Linked DNA regions of Sporosarcina pasteurii. The protein of the gene in region 2 interacts with the protein of the main gene of each other region in a pairwise test. Links are inferred from orthologs where the notes say so. Each region holds a gene or a part of one and is shown on either strand. Other genes may lie near its edges.

The links. The genes of interacting proteins can lie anywhere in the genome.
Region 1: the proteins of rlmB (region 2) and tsaE interact in binary tests that used the Escherichia coli proteins (3 or more experiments, as listed by UniProt). The link is inferred for Sporosarcina pasteurii from one-to-one orthologs.

Annotation. Positions count from the first base shown.
Region 1 is NZ_CP160452.1:2,939,557-2,945,320, reverse strand. Bases 2,816-5,637 are described here. They hold tsaE (tRNA (adenosine(37)-N6)-threonylcarbamoyltransferase complex ATPase subunit type 1 TsaE), read left to right. Parts: upstream 2,816-3,911; coding sequence 3,912-4,364; downstream 4,365-5,637. Other genes in these bases: tsaD (tRNA (adenosine(37)-N6)-threonylcarbamoyltransferase complex transferase subunit TsaD), read left to right, coding at 5,513-5,637; rimI (ribosomal protein S18-alanine N-acetyltransferase), read left to right, coding at 5,064-5,513; tsaB (tRNA (adenosine(37)-N6)-threonylcarbamoyltransferase complex dimerization subunit type 1 TsaB), read left to right, coding at 4,361-5,059. Also shown: more of tsaD, read left to right, coding at 5,638-5,764. UniProt on the Escherichia coli protein: Required for the formation of a threonylcarbamoyl group on adenosine at position 37 (t(6)A37) in tRNAs that read codons beginning with adenine.
Region 2 is NZ_CP160452.1:3,135,891-3,142,388, forward strand. What follows is about bases 458-3,431. They hold rlmB (23S rRNA (guanosine(2251)-2'-O)-methyltransferase RlmB), read right to left. Parts: upstream 2,337-3,431; coding sequence 1,578-2,336; downstream 458-1,577. Other genes in these bases: sigH (RNA polymerase sporulation sigma factor SigH), read right to left, coding at 458-973; AB1H92_RS15300 (NYN domain-containing protein), read right to left, coding at 1,063-1,581; AB1H92_RS15310 (Mini-ribonuclease 3), read right to left, coding at 2,336-2,755; cysS (cysteine--tRNA ligase), read right to left, coding at 2,760-3,431. In the rest of the region: rpmG (50S ribosomal protein L33), read right to left, coding at 41-190; more of sigH, read right to left, coding at 341-457; more of cysS, read right to left, coding at 3,432-4,160; cysE (serine O-acetyltransferase), read right to left, coding at 4,157-4,819; gltX (glutamate--tRNA ligase), read right to left, coding at 5,247-6,498. UniProt on the Escherichia coli protein: Specifically methylates the ribose of guanosine 2251 in 23S rRNA.

The sequences.
Region 1 (5,764 bases), 200 kb from region 2 along the record:
CTGGGCTACACACGTGCTACAATGGACGGTACAGAGGGTTGCCAACCCGCGAGGGGGAGCTAATCCCATAAAACCGTTCCCAGTTCGGATTGCAGGCTGCAACTCGCCTGCATGAAGCAGGAATCGCTAGTAATCGTGGATCAGCATGCCACGGTGAATACGTTCCCGGGTCTTGTACACACCGCCCGTCACACCACGAGAGTTTGTAACACCCGAAGTCGGTGGGGTAACCCTTTTGGGAGCCAGCCGCCGAAGGTGGGACAGATGATTGGGGTGAAGTCGTAACAAGGTAGCCGTATCGGAAGGTGCGGCTGGATCACCTCCTTTCTAAGGATATTTAACGGAATGAAGAGAAAGTTCTCTTCAACTTGACGTTTTGCGTTCAGTTTTGAGGGTTCATTCATTTGAACTTTCATTACTTGTTCTTTGAAAACTGGATAAAACGACATTGAAATAAACACAAATGTAGTAATGTATAAATCAATTGTTGTATATCGCTATACAACGTTGGTTTTAAGGTTAAGTTAGAAAGGGCGCACGGCGGATGCCTTGGCACTAGGAGCCTATGAAGGACGGCACTAACACCGATATGCTCTGGGGAGCTGTAAGTAAGCTTTGATCCAGAGATTTCCGAATGGGGAAACCCACTGTTCGTAATGGAACAGTACATATACGTGAATACATAGCGTATATGAGGCACACCCGGAGAACTGAAACATCTAAGTACCCGGAGGAAGAGAAAGAAAATCGATTCCCTGAGTAGCGGCGAGCGAAACGGGAACAGCCCAAACCAGGAAGCTTGCTTCCTGGGGTTGTAGGACACTCTATACGGAGTTACAAAGGAATGCATTAGATGAAGCGACCTGGAAAGGTCTGCCATAGTGGGTAATAGCCCCGTAATCAAAAGTGTATTCTCTCCAGAGTGGATCCTGAGTACGACGGAACACGTGAAATTCCGTTGGAATCCGGGAGGACCATCTCCCAAGGCTAAATACTTCCTAGTGACCGATAGTGAACCAGTACCGTGAGGGAAAGGTGAAAAGCACCCCGGAAGGGGAGTGAAATAGATCCTGAAACCGTGTGCCTACAAGTAGTCAGAGCTCGATGCTGTTTCTTCGGAAACAAGCTGAGTGATGGCGTGCCTTTTGTAGAATGAACCGGCGAGTTACTGATTACATGCAAGGTTAAGCAGAGAATGCGGAGCCGCAGCGAAAGCGAGTCTGAATAGGGCGTTTTAGTATGTAGTCGTAGACCCGAAACCAGGTGATCTACCCATGTCCAGGGTGAAGGTAAGGTAACACTTACTGGAGGCCCGAACCCACGTATGTTGAAAAATGCGGGGATGAGGTGTGGGTAGCGGTGAAATTCCAATCGAACCTGGAGATAGCTGGTTCTCTCCGAAATAGCTTTAGGGCTAGCCTCAAACGTTAGAATCTCGGAGGTAGAGCACTGTTTGGACTAGGGGCCCATCCCGGGTTACCGAATTCAGACAAACTCCGAATGCCGATGATTTTTGTTTGGGAGTCAGACTGCGGGTGATAAGATTCGTAGTCGAGAGGGAAACAACCCAGACCACCAGTTAAGGTCCCCAAGTATTCGTTAAGTGGAAAAGGATGTGGCGTTGCCCAGACAACCAGGATGTTGGCTTAGAAGCAGCCACCATTTAAAGAGTGCGTAATAGCTCACTGGTCGAGTGGCGCTGCGCCGAAAATGTACCGGGGCTAAACGAATCACCGAAACTGTGGATTGACACCTTTGGTGTCAGTGGTAGGAGAGCGTTCTAGGGGCGTCGAAGCTAGACTGTAAGGACTAGTGGAGCGCCTAGAAGTGAGAATGCCGGTATGAGTAGCGAAAGAAGGGTGAGAATCCCTTCCACCGAATGCCTAAGGTTTCCTGAGGAAGGCTCGTCCGCTCAGGGTTAGTCGGGACCTAAGTCGAGGCCGAAAGGCGTAGACGATGGACAACAGGTTGATATTCCTGTACCACCTCCCCGCCGTTTGAGTAATGGGGGGACGCAGTAGGATAGGGTGAGCGCACGGTTGGTAATGTGCGTCTAAGCAGTAAGGTGTGAAACGAGGCAAATCCCGTTTCTATAACATTGAGCTGTGATAGCAAGGGGAATTTTCCCCGGAGTCCCTGATTTCACGCTGCCAAGAAAAGCCTCTAACGAGGCGGGAGGTGCCCGTACCGCAAACCGACACAGGTAGGCGAGGAGAGAATCCTAAGGTGATCGAGAGAACTCTCGTTAAGGAACTCGGCAAAATGACCCCGTAACTTCGGGAGAAGGGGTGCTCTGATAGGGTGTTAAAGCCCGAGAGAGCCGCAGTGAATAGGCCCAGGCGACTGTTTAGCAAAAACACAGGTCTCTGCAAAACCGTAAGGTGACGTATAGGGGCTGACGCCTGCCCGGTGCTGGAAGGTTAAGGGGAGAGGTTAGCGCAAGCGAAGCTTTGAACCGAAGCCCCAGTAAACGGCGGCCGTAACTATAACGGTCCTAAGGTAGCGAAATTCCTTGTCGGGTAAGTTCCGACCCGCACGAAAGGCGTAACGATCTGGGCACTGTCTCAACGAGAGACTCGGTGAAATTATAGTACCTGTGAAGATGCAGGTTACCCGCGACAGGACGGAAAGACCCCGTGGAGCTTTACTGCAACCTGATATTGAATTCTGATGCAGTCTGTACAGGATAGGTAGGAGCCTTTGAAACCGGAGCGCCAGCTTCGGTGGAGGCATCGGTGGGATACTACCCTGACTGTATTGGAATTCTAACCCATGCCCCTTAGCGGGGTAGGAGACAGTGTCAGGCGGGCAGTTTGACTGGGGCGGTCGCCTCCTAAAGAGTAACGGAGGCGCCCAAAGGTTCCCTCAGAATGGTTGGACATCATTCGTAGAGTGCAAAGGCATAAGGGAGCTTGACTGCGAGACCTACAAGTCGAGCAGGGTCGAAAGACGGGCTTAGTGATCCGGTGGTTCCGCATGGAAGGGCCATCGCTCAACGGATAAAAGCTACCCCGGGGATAACAGGCTTATCTCTCCCAAGAGTTCACATCGACGGGGAGGTTTGGCACCTCGATGTCGGCTCATCGCATCCTGGGGCTGTAGTCGGTCCCAAGGGTTGGGCTGTTCGCCCATTAAAGCGGTACGCGAGCTGGGTTCAGAACGTCGTGAGACAGTTCGGTCCCTATCCGTCGCGGGCGCAGGAAATTTGAGAGGAGCTGTCCTTAGTACGAGAGGACCGGGATGGACATACCGCTGGTGTACCAGTTGTCTTGCCAAAGGCATAGCTGGGTAGCTACGTATGGACGGGATAAATGCTGAAAGCATCTAAGCATGAAGCCCCCCTCAAGATGAGATTTCCCATTACGCAAGTAAGTAAAATCCCTCAAAGATGATGAGGTTGATAGGTCCGAGGTGGAAGCATGGCGACATGTGCAGCTGACGGATACTAATCGATTGAGGACTTATCCTTAAATACATTGCAGTTTGTTGTATTCAATGTTTTGTTTATCCAGTTTTGAGCGAACAAGCTCAATAGTTTGGTGGCGATAGCGAAGAGGTCACACCCGTTCCCATACCGAACACGGAAGTTAAGCTCTTCAGCGCCGATGGTAGTTGGGGTTAGCCCCTGCAAGAGTAGGACGTTGCCAAACTTTTTATTAACTTTGAAATATAAGTTGTTCTACATAATTAGGTCCCGTGGTGTAGCGGTTAACATGCCTGCCTGTCACGCAGGAGATCGCGGGTTCGATTCCCGTCGGGACCGCCATTATATTAAAAATTTACAACCGATTTCGGGATTTATTCCGGAATCGGTTTTTTGTGTATATAAAAAGAAAAAATCAATAATAAGTAGCTATACTTTCGAATCACTAACGTTTTCGATACACTAAAGAAAAGTGGAGGAAATTATAATGAAGAAAGAAATTAAAGTTCATAGCCTAGCTGAGACAAAAATGTTTGCAAGCAAGTTAGCGCCTCTTTTGACTCCTCCAGATGTCATCACACTTGAAGGTGACTTAGGGGCTGGGAAAACGGCGTTTACACAAGCTCTAGCGAAAGCGCTAGGCATTCAAAGGACAGTCAGTAGTCCAACGTTTACGATTATGAAACAATACGAAGGTAACTATCCTTTTAACCATTTAGATGTTTATCGACTAGCGGGAAGTGATGAGGATCTCGGTTGGGATGAAATCTTTTATGGAGATGCAATTACTGTTGTTGAATGGGCACATTTAATAGAAGAGGATTTACCGGCAGAGCGATTAGAAATTCGAATAACCCGAGATGGAGAAAATCGTCGAACGATTACGCTTTTGCCAAAAGGAAAACGATATGAAAAATTGTGTGGGGAGCTACAAATATGATTTGGCTAGGAATCGATACTTCAAATACACCGCTTTCTGTAGCGATTGTGAAAGATGGTCAAGTACTAACTGAGGAAAATACATCTATACCGGTAAACCATTCATTGCGTGCGATGCCTGCAATTGAAGAGGTCATTAAAAAGGCGAAGTTGACTCCTGCAGATATTGATGCGATTGCGGTTTCTGAAGGCCCTGGTTCATACACAGGCGTGCGAATCGGTGTAACCATCGCAAAAACGCTTGCGTGGACATTGAAAAAGCCGCTTGTCGGTGTTTCAAGCATGAAAGTGCTTGCGATGAATGGCCTTTTCTTTAATGGTCTGATTTGCCCAATTGTAGATGCCAGAAGAAAAAATATTTATACGGGTGTTTATCAATCTAAGAACGACACGCTTACTTCTGTTATTGAAGATGGCCACTATTCTTTAGAGGATTTATTAGAAAAACTTCAAACTTATGATAAGCCGATTTTATTTATTGGGAAAGATGTCGCGATGCATGAAGAGCAATTAGTTGAAAGTTTGCGGGAGCGGGCAGTGATCGCGCCGTTTTCATTTAATCTTCCGCGCGCATCTTCTGTAATTTATACTGCACAACAAGTGGGTATTCAAGAGGACGTGCATCATTTTGTTCCTGAGTATCACCGAATTGCAGAAGCTGAGGCAAATTGGTTGAAGGCGCAAGGGAAGGATTAAGACAATGAACGACGTGATTAATTTTAGAGTGATGACAGAGCAGGATATTCCGGACGTCGTCAAAATCGAAGAAGAAGCATTTGCAACACCTTGGACAGCAGAGATTTTTGAGCACGAAATGAATGGGAACAATTACGCACATTATATCGTGGCCACGGACGGTGATGAGGTTATTGGGCATTGTGGCATGTGGATTGTGCTGGATGAGTGTCATATTACGAATATTGCAGTGTTAAAGCGTTACCGAGGCAATGGGATTGGAGAACAATTGTTGCGTGAGGGCATTAAGCTTTGTCGTGATCTGGACGTTCGACTCATGACATTAGAAGTTCGTGTCAGCAATAAAGTTGCCCAGAATATGTATCGAAAACTTGGATTTCAAGATGGCGGAATTCGAAAAAACTATTATACGGACGATCGTGAAGATGCGCTCGTCATGTGGGTGGAGTTATAATGAAAAAAGATCAATATATATTAGGCATTGAAACAAGTTGTGATGAAACTGCTGCTTCTATTGTTAAAAACGGCATTGAAATTGTATCTAATGTCGTTGCGTCACAAATTGAGAGTCAAAAGAGGTTTGGTGGTGTCGTACCGGAAATTGCTTCTCGTCATCACGTAGAGCAGATTACGATTGTGATTGAGGAAGCTTTGCAACAGGCGAACTTGAAACCGAGTGAGTTAGATGCAGTTGCGGTGACAGAG
Region 2 (6,498 bases):
ACCACTTTAGAAGTGGTGTGATGAACATTGTTGAATCAAGTTAAACGGTTTGCCTATGCATAGTATGTGCATTGCAATGCTTACAAAACTTTTTAATTGTTAAGCGTTTCGTGGAATGATTCTTTTGTGCTGGAACGGAATAGTTACGTGTTCCGCAATCTTCACAACTCAAAGTTATCTTTTTAGACAATTCTATCACCTTATTAGGTCCTATAATCTTGCTAAAGAGTACCACCTTACAAGAAGCATGTCAACACTATTAAGGATATCCACTTCCAAGCAATTAGACGCCCACTTTATTATTCTAAATTTTAACGCAATTCCCTCGAGATGCATGCGATTACTTTACTGTGTCTACTTCTAAATAAAGTTCTAGTTTCCTCTTAATTCGTTGAAGTGCGTTGTCCACAGACTTGACTGGTCGGTTTAAATTAATCGAGATTTCTTGATAAGTTTGTCCATCTAGATAAAGCGCCAACACTTGTCTTTCAAGCTCACTTAACACTTTTTGCATCTTTATCTCCATATGGTCAAAATCTTCCTTATGAATCATTAAATCTTCCGGATCTTCAAGAGGGGGACCTGCAAGCATATCCAGTAGTGTACGCTCAGACTCCTCGGTATAAACAGGTCGATCTAGAGATACCGAAGAATTCAGCGGAATATGCTTTTGCCTTGTTGCTGTTTTAATCGCTGTAATAATTTGACGTGTAATACACAATTCAGCAAATCCTTTAAAGGAACTTAATCTGTCTGGTTTATAGTCACGTATCGCTTTATATAAACCAATCATTCCTTCCTGCACGATGTCCTCTCGATCGCCGCCAATTAAAAAATACGAACGGCCTTTCAACCAAACAAAAGACCGGTATTTTGTAATTAAAAAATCAAGTGCATCTGCATTGCCTTCGTGAATAATCGCAACGATGTCTTCGTCGGACAACGTAGTGAAATCTAACACTCTATTAGTCATACATGTTTTTTCCACCAACAGGATCACCCCCCCGAATCGTCATAGACCTCTTTCCAGTATAGCGTATTAATTTTTTTAACGTCAACCAATCATCGAATTCCACGCCTCCATTTTTCAAATATTTCTTTAACTTCCCTTGAAAGCGGTATCTTCGAAGTCGGTTGTTGATTCTCAAAATCTTTTACTTTACCAGAAATAGAAGTAAGAATTTTTTTCATTTCAATTTCAAGTTCGCGCGCCGACTTCCGGAGTGCACCTTGCGCAAAAATAATCCACTGCTCCGTAAAGTCAGAAGTCGCGACATGAATTTGAATACGTCGATGCAATAGTTCTAAAACAAGTTTTTCAATTCGTTCATCTGCTGTTTCATTTTCTCTTGTGAACAATACTTCAACATCATGTTTCTTAATCTTACTTTCAATTCCACGCATTAAATAAGCATCAAAGACAACGATAACCCGCCACCCTGTATACGCTTTGTACTCAGCCATCCGTTCGATTAACAAATCTCTTGCTTCTTCCAACTGCCTGTCCTTTAATTGGCGCAATTCCGCCCATGCGCCAATTATATTGTAGCCATCTACAATGAGGACATTTTGCTTTTTCATTTCTTTTCGGTGAGAGGTTGTCGCTTACGCAGCACCTCGTACATTAAAAGTGAAGCTGCAACAGAAGCGTTTAAAGAAGTGACTTTGCCTACCATAGGTAAGTGGTAAAGGAAATCACATTTTTCTTTTAAAATACGTGACATTCCCTTTCCCTCACTCCCAATAATGATAGCTAGCGGAAGTGTTGCATCCATCGTTCGATAGTCAGCAGAGCCCAACGCATCGGTTCCTGCTATCCAAACCCCTCGCTCTTTCAATTGCTCAACCGTTTGGGAAAGGTTATTCACACGCACAACAGGAATATATTCAATCGCACCCGTAGAAGCTTTTGCGACAACCGCTGTTAATCCGACAGAACGACGCCTTGGAATAACCACACCATGCACACCAGCTGCATCAGCTGTCCTTAAGATTGAACCAAGATTATGCGGGTCTTCTAATTCATCTAAAATTAACAGAAGTGGGTCTTCTTGACGTTTTGCAGCTAATTCAAAGATATCTTCCAGTTCTGCATAATGATAAGCCGCGACTGAAGCGATCACGCCTTGATGATTACTGTCAAGCATGCCGTCGAGTTTCTGTTTGGGGACGTATTGAACGATAACCTTTGCCTTCTTGGCAAGCGATAGGATTTCACCAATACTTTTCTTATTAATCCCTTCTGCAACCCAAATTTTATTCAGTTCACGACCTGAACGTAATGCTTCAACGACTGGATTTTTACCGCCTAGCAATTCTGAGTTATTTGTAGTCATCAAGATTCATCCTCCTTTGGGTTTTCAATAATACGAATCGCTTCAAGTATAAACTGCTCCACTCTTTTCTCGTCCTCTAGCAAATAGAGATAACCGAGTACCGCTTCGAAACCAGAGCTATTTTTATATGTTCCCACATCTGTATTTTTGGGTGTCGATCCTGGCTTTGCATTCCGCCCACGCTTCATCACCATTTGTTCTGCTTCCGTTAGAAAGTCTTGCGTAAGCATTGTTTGCAAAATCGCCGCTTGTGATTTCGCCGACACATAACGTGTTGCTTCTCTATGCAACACGTTAGGTCGGACACGTCCTGAACGTAATAAATGCTCTCGAATCGCCTGTTCATAAACTGCATCACCCATATATGCTAAGGCGAGTGCATTCAATTGTTTTACGTCAACATCTCTTAGTACGTACATGTTGTTACCCTCGTTTCCAGCGAGTTCCTTGCGCTGTATCTTCAAGGAGAATGCCTTTTTCTTTTAGCTCATCTCGAATTTCATCAGATCTAGCAAAATCACGATTGCGGCGCGCTTCTAATCGCTCTTCAATTAGTTTTTCAATATCTTCATCGAGTAAATCTTCTTCAGCGTCCATCGGGATGCCCAAGACATCCAATAACGATTCAAACGTTACTAAAAACTTCTCTAGAACGTCTTTCGCTGTATTCTTCTCTAATAAATAAACGTTCGCTAACCTAGCAAGTTCAAAAATCGCTGCAATTCCATTTGCTGTGTTAAAATCATCATCCATCGCTGTAACAAAATCATCTTTGCAAGCGTCAATTTTATGCAACCAAATATCGGATTGGTCGCCAAGGTTTGCAGATGCCCCCAAACGATATTCCACATTTTTATAGGCCGTTAGTATTCTCTCCAAACCAGCTTCCGCCTGTGTCACAAGCTCTTCCGAAAAATTAACCGGATGTCTATAATGCACAGAAAGAATGAAGAAACGGAGCACTTTTGGATCTACTTGCTTCCGAATTTCATTGACAAGGACAAAGTTATCAAGTGATTTGGACATTTTTTCATTATCAATATTAATATAACCATTATGCATCCAATACTTAGCAAATGGCTTACCCGTCATCGCTTCCGACTGAGCAATTTCATTTTCGTGGTGCGGGAACATCAAGTCTTGCCCACCTGCGTGAATGTCCATCGTGTCTCCAAGATGTTCACGTGCCATTACGGAGCATTCGATATGCCATCCTGGTCGCCCGGCTCCCCAAGGACTATCCCACGAAACTTCATTTTCTTTCGCAGTTTTCCATAAAACAAAGTCAAGCGGGTCTTCTTTTTTCTCGCCAGCTTCAATACGCGCACCAACAATTAATTCATCTGTCGACTGGCTAGATAATTTTCCGTAGCCGTCAAATTTGTTCGTACGGTAATACACATCCCCTTGAGATTCGTACGCAAACCCTTTATCGATCAACACTTGAATAAAGTTTACAATATCTTCAATATGATCCGTAACGCGCGGATGAACATCCGCCTTATTGCACCCTAACGCCGTCACATCTTCAAAATAAGCATTGATAAATCGCTCGGTTAATTCACTCACATCTTCTCCGAGTTCATTCGCAGCTGCAATGATTTTATCATCAATATCCGTAAAGTTTGAGACAAATTTCACGTCGTACCCTCTGTATTCCAAGTACCTACGCACCGTGTCAAAAACGATAACTGGACGAGCGTTCCCGATATGAATATAGTTGTAGACCGTTGGACCACAAACATACATTGATACCTTCCCCTCTTCTTGAGGAATGAAAGGCTCCTTTTTTCTCGTTAATGTATTGTATAATTGAATGCTCATGAGGCATCCCCTTTCTCAATCGTCGTTTGTTCTAGCTCTTTAATTCGCTCTTCAAGCCGTAGCATTTTTTCTTCTAATGTCTCACATTTTTCAGCAATCGGGTCAGGCAAATCCTGATGGTCCAATTTATTTTTTACTTTCACTCCATTTGAAATGACTACTGTCCCTGGTATGCCGACAACCGTTGACGATGGTGGTACATCTTTCAACACGACAGATCCCGCACCAACTTTGCTACCTTCACCAATTGTAATCGAACCAAGCACTTTCGCCCCCGTTGCAATCAATACATTATCATGGATTGTTGGGTGTCTCTTGCCTTTCTCTTTTCCAGTACCACCGAGTGTGACACCTTGGTAAATGGTAACATCATCCCCAATTTCACATGTCTCTCCAATTACGATTCCCATACCATGGTCAATAAATAACCTCCGACCAATCTGTGCGCCTGGATGAATTTCAATCCCCGTGAAAAAACGACTAATTTGCGACACACTTCTGGCTAAAAAAAGTAAGTTCCTTTTAAATAAAGCGTGCGCAACACGATGCGCCCAAACTGCATGCAAACCCGAATAAGTTAACACCACTTCAAATGTGCTTCGCGCGGCTGGGTCTTGGTCAAAAATACACTTAATATCTTCTTTCATTCTACGAAACATTTTACGTCCCCCCTTAACACCTATTTCCAAGAACTATTAGGAATACCGACTAAAAACTGAGTTAATAAAAACTATATCTTTAAAAAATAAAAATACGCCCCTGTCAAAATGACAGAGACGTAATGAATTACGTGGTTCCACTCCGCTTGAAAGGCATATTGCCGCCTTTCCGCTTAATACGCCTCATAACGCTGGCGATGCGTCCGACCTACTCCAACAAATTGTTTCGGCCTAGCTCTCAAAGGGGCATTTCCACATTGCATTGACCTAGATCACTTCCACCCGATGGTGATCCTCTCTGAAAGGCATGCAAATATGTACTTATCCTTTTCTACGATTTCTCTATCCAAATCACTTTTAAATCAGTTAAATTACTCTTAAGCTTACACGTTCTTCACAAATCGTGCAAATCTCAAGTACGTAACTTTTAAGATTGCGCATACTCCGTTACGCGAGCAAGGGCGTTTTCTTTTCCAACTAACGCGATGGCAGCTGGCAATTCCGGACCGCTCGTTTCACCCGTTGTGACGACACGAATCGGCATAAATAAGTTACGACCTTTGTGTCCTGTTTCTTTTTGAACCGCTTGAATCGCTGATTTAACTGAAGCTGAATCAAATGTTTCTAACGCTTCAAATTGTGTTTTCAAAGCCGCCATAACTTCAGGCACTTGTTCTCCCGCAAGTACTTTTTGCGCTGCTTCATCATATTCAATCGTATCTTTGAAGAACTGGGCTGTTAATTCCACAATTTCTGCACCGTAACTTAACTGCTCATGGTATAAAGCAATTAAATCATGTGCCCACTGACGTTGTTCGTCCGTTAATTCAGTTGGTAATGCGCCCGCTTTTTGCAAGTGCGGCAATGCCAACTCAATCACTTGCTCTGTAGATAATTTTTTAACGTACTGGTTATTCATCCATGTTAGTTTGTCTTTATCGAATACAGCTGGCGATTTTGATAAACGATCTGCGTCGAAAATCGAAACAAGTTCTTCTATCGAGAAGATTTCCTCTTCTCCTTCAGGTGACCAGCCAAGCAATACGATGAAGTTAAATAAGGCTTCTGGTAAATAACCTAGCTCTTCATATTGTTCGATAAACTGAATAATAGACTCATCACGTTTACTTAATTTACGACGACTCTCATTTACAATTAATGTCATATGACCGAAAGTCGGCGGTTCCCATCCAAATGCTTCATAAATCATTTGTTGTCTCGGCGTGTTTGAAATATGGTCATCCCCACGAAGTACGTGTGTAATTTCCATGTAGTGATCATCTACCGCAACTGCGAAGTTATAAGTCGGTACACCGTCTTTTTTCACAATGACGAAATCACCAATGCCGTCAGATTCAAAAGAAACATTGTCTTTCACAAGGTCATTAAATGTATAAACCTTACCTTTTGGCACGGCAAAACGAACGCTTGGTTCACGGCCTTCCGCTACAAGAGCTTCTTGCTCTTCCGTAGTAAGATGACGGCATTTACCACTGTAGCGTGGCATTTCATTGTTTGCTGATTGTGCTTCACGCTCAGCTTCGAGTTCTTCTGCCGTACAATAACATTTATAGGCTACCCCTTTTTCTAGTAGCTCATCGTACAACTTTTTATATAGATCATTACGTTCTGATTGGCGGTAAGGTCCAAATTCTCCACCAACGTCGATACTTTCATCC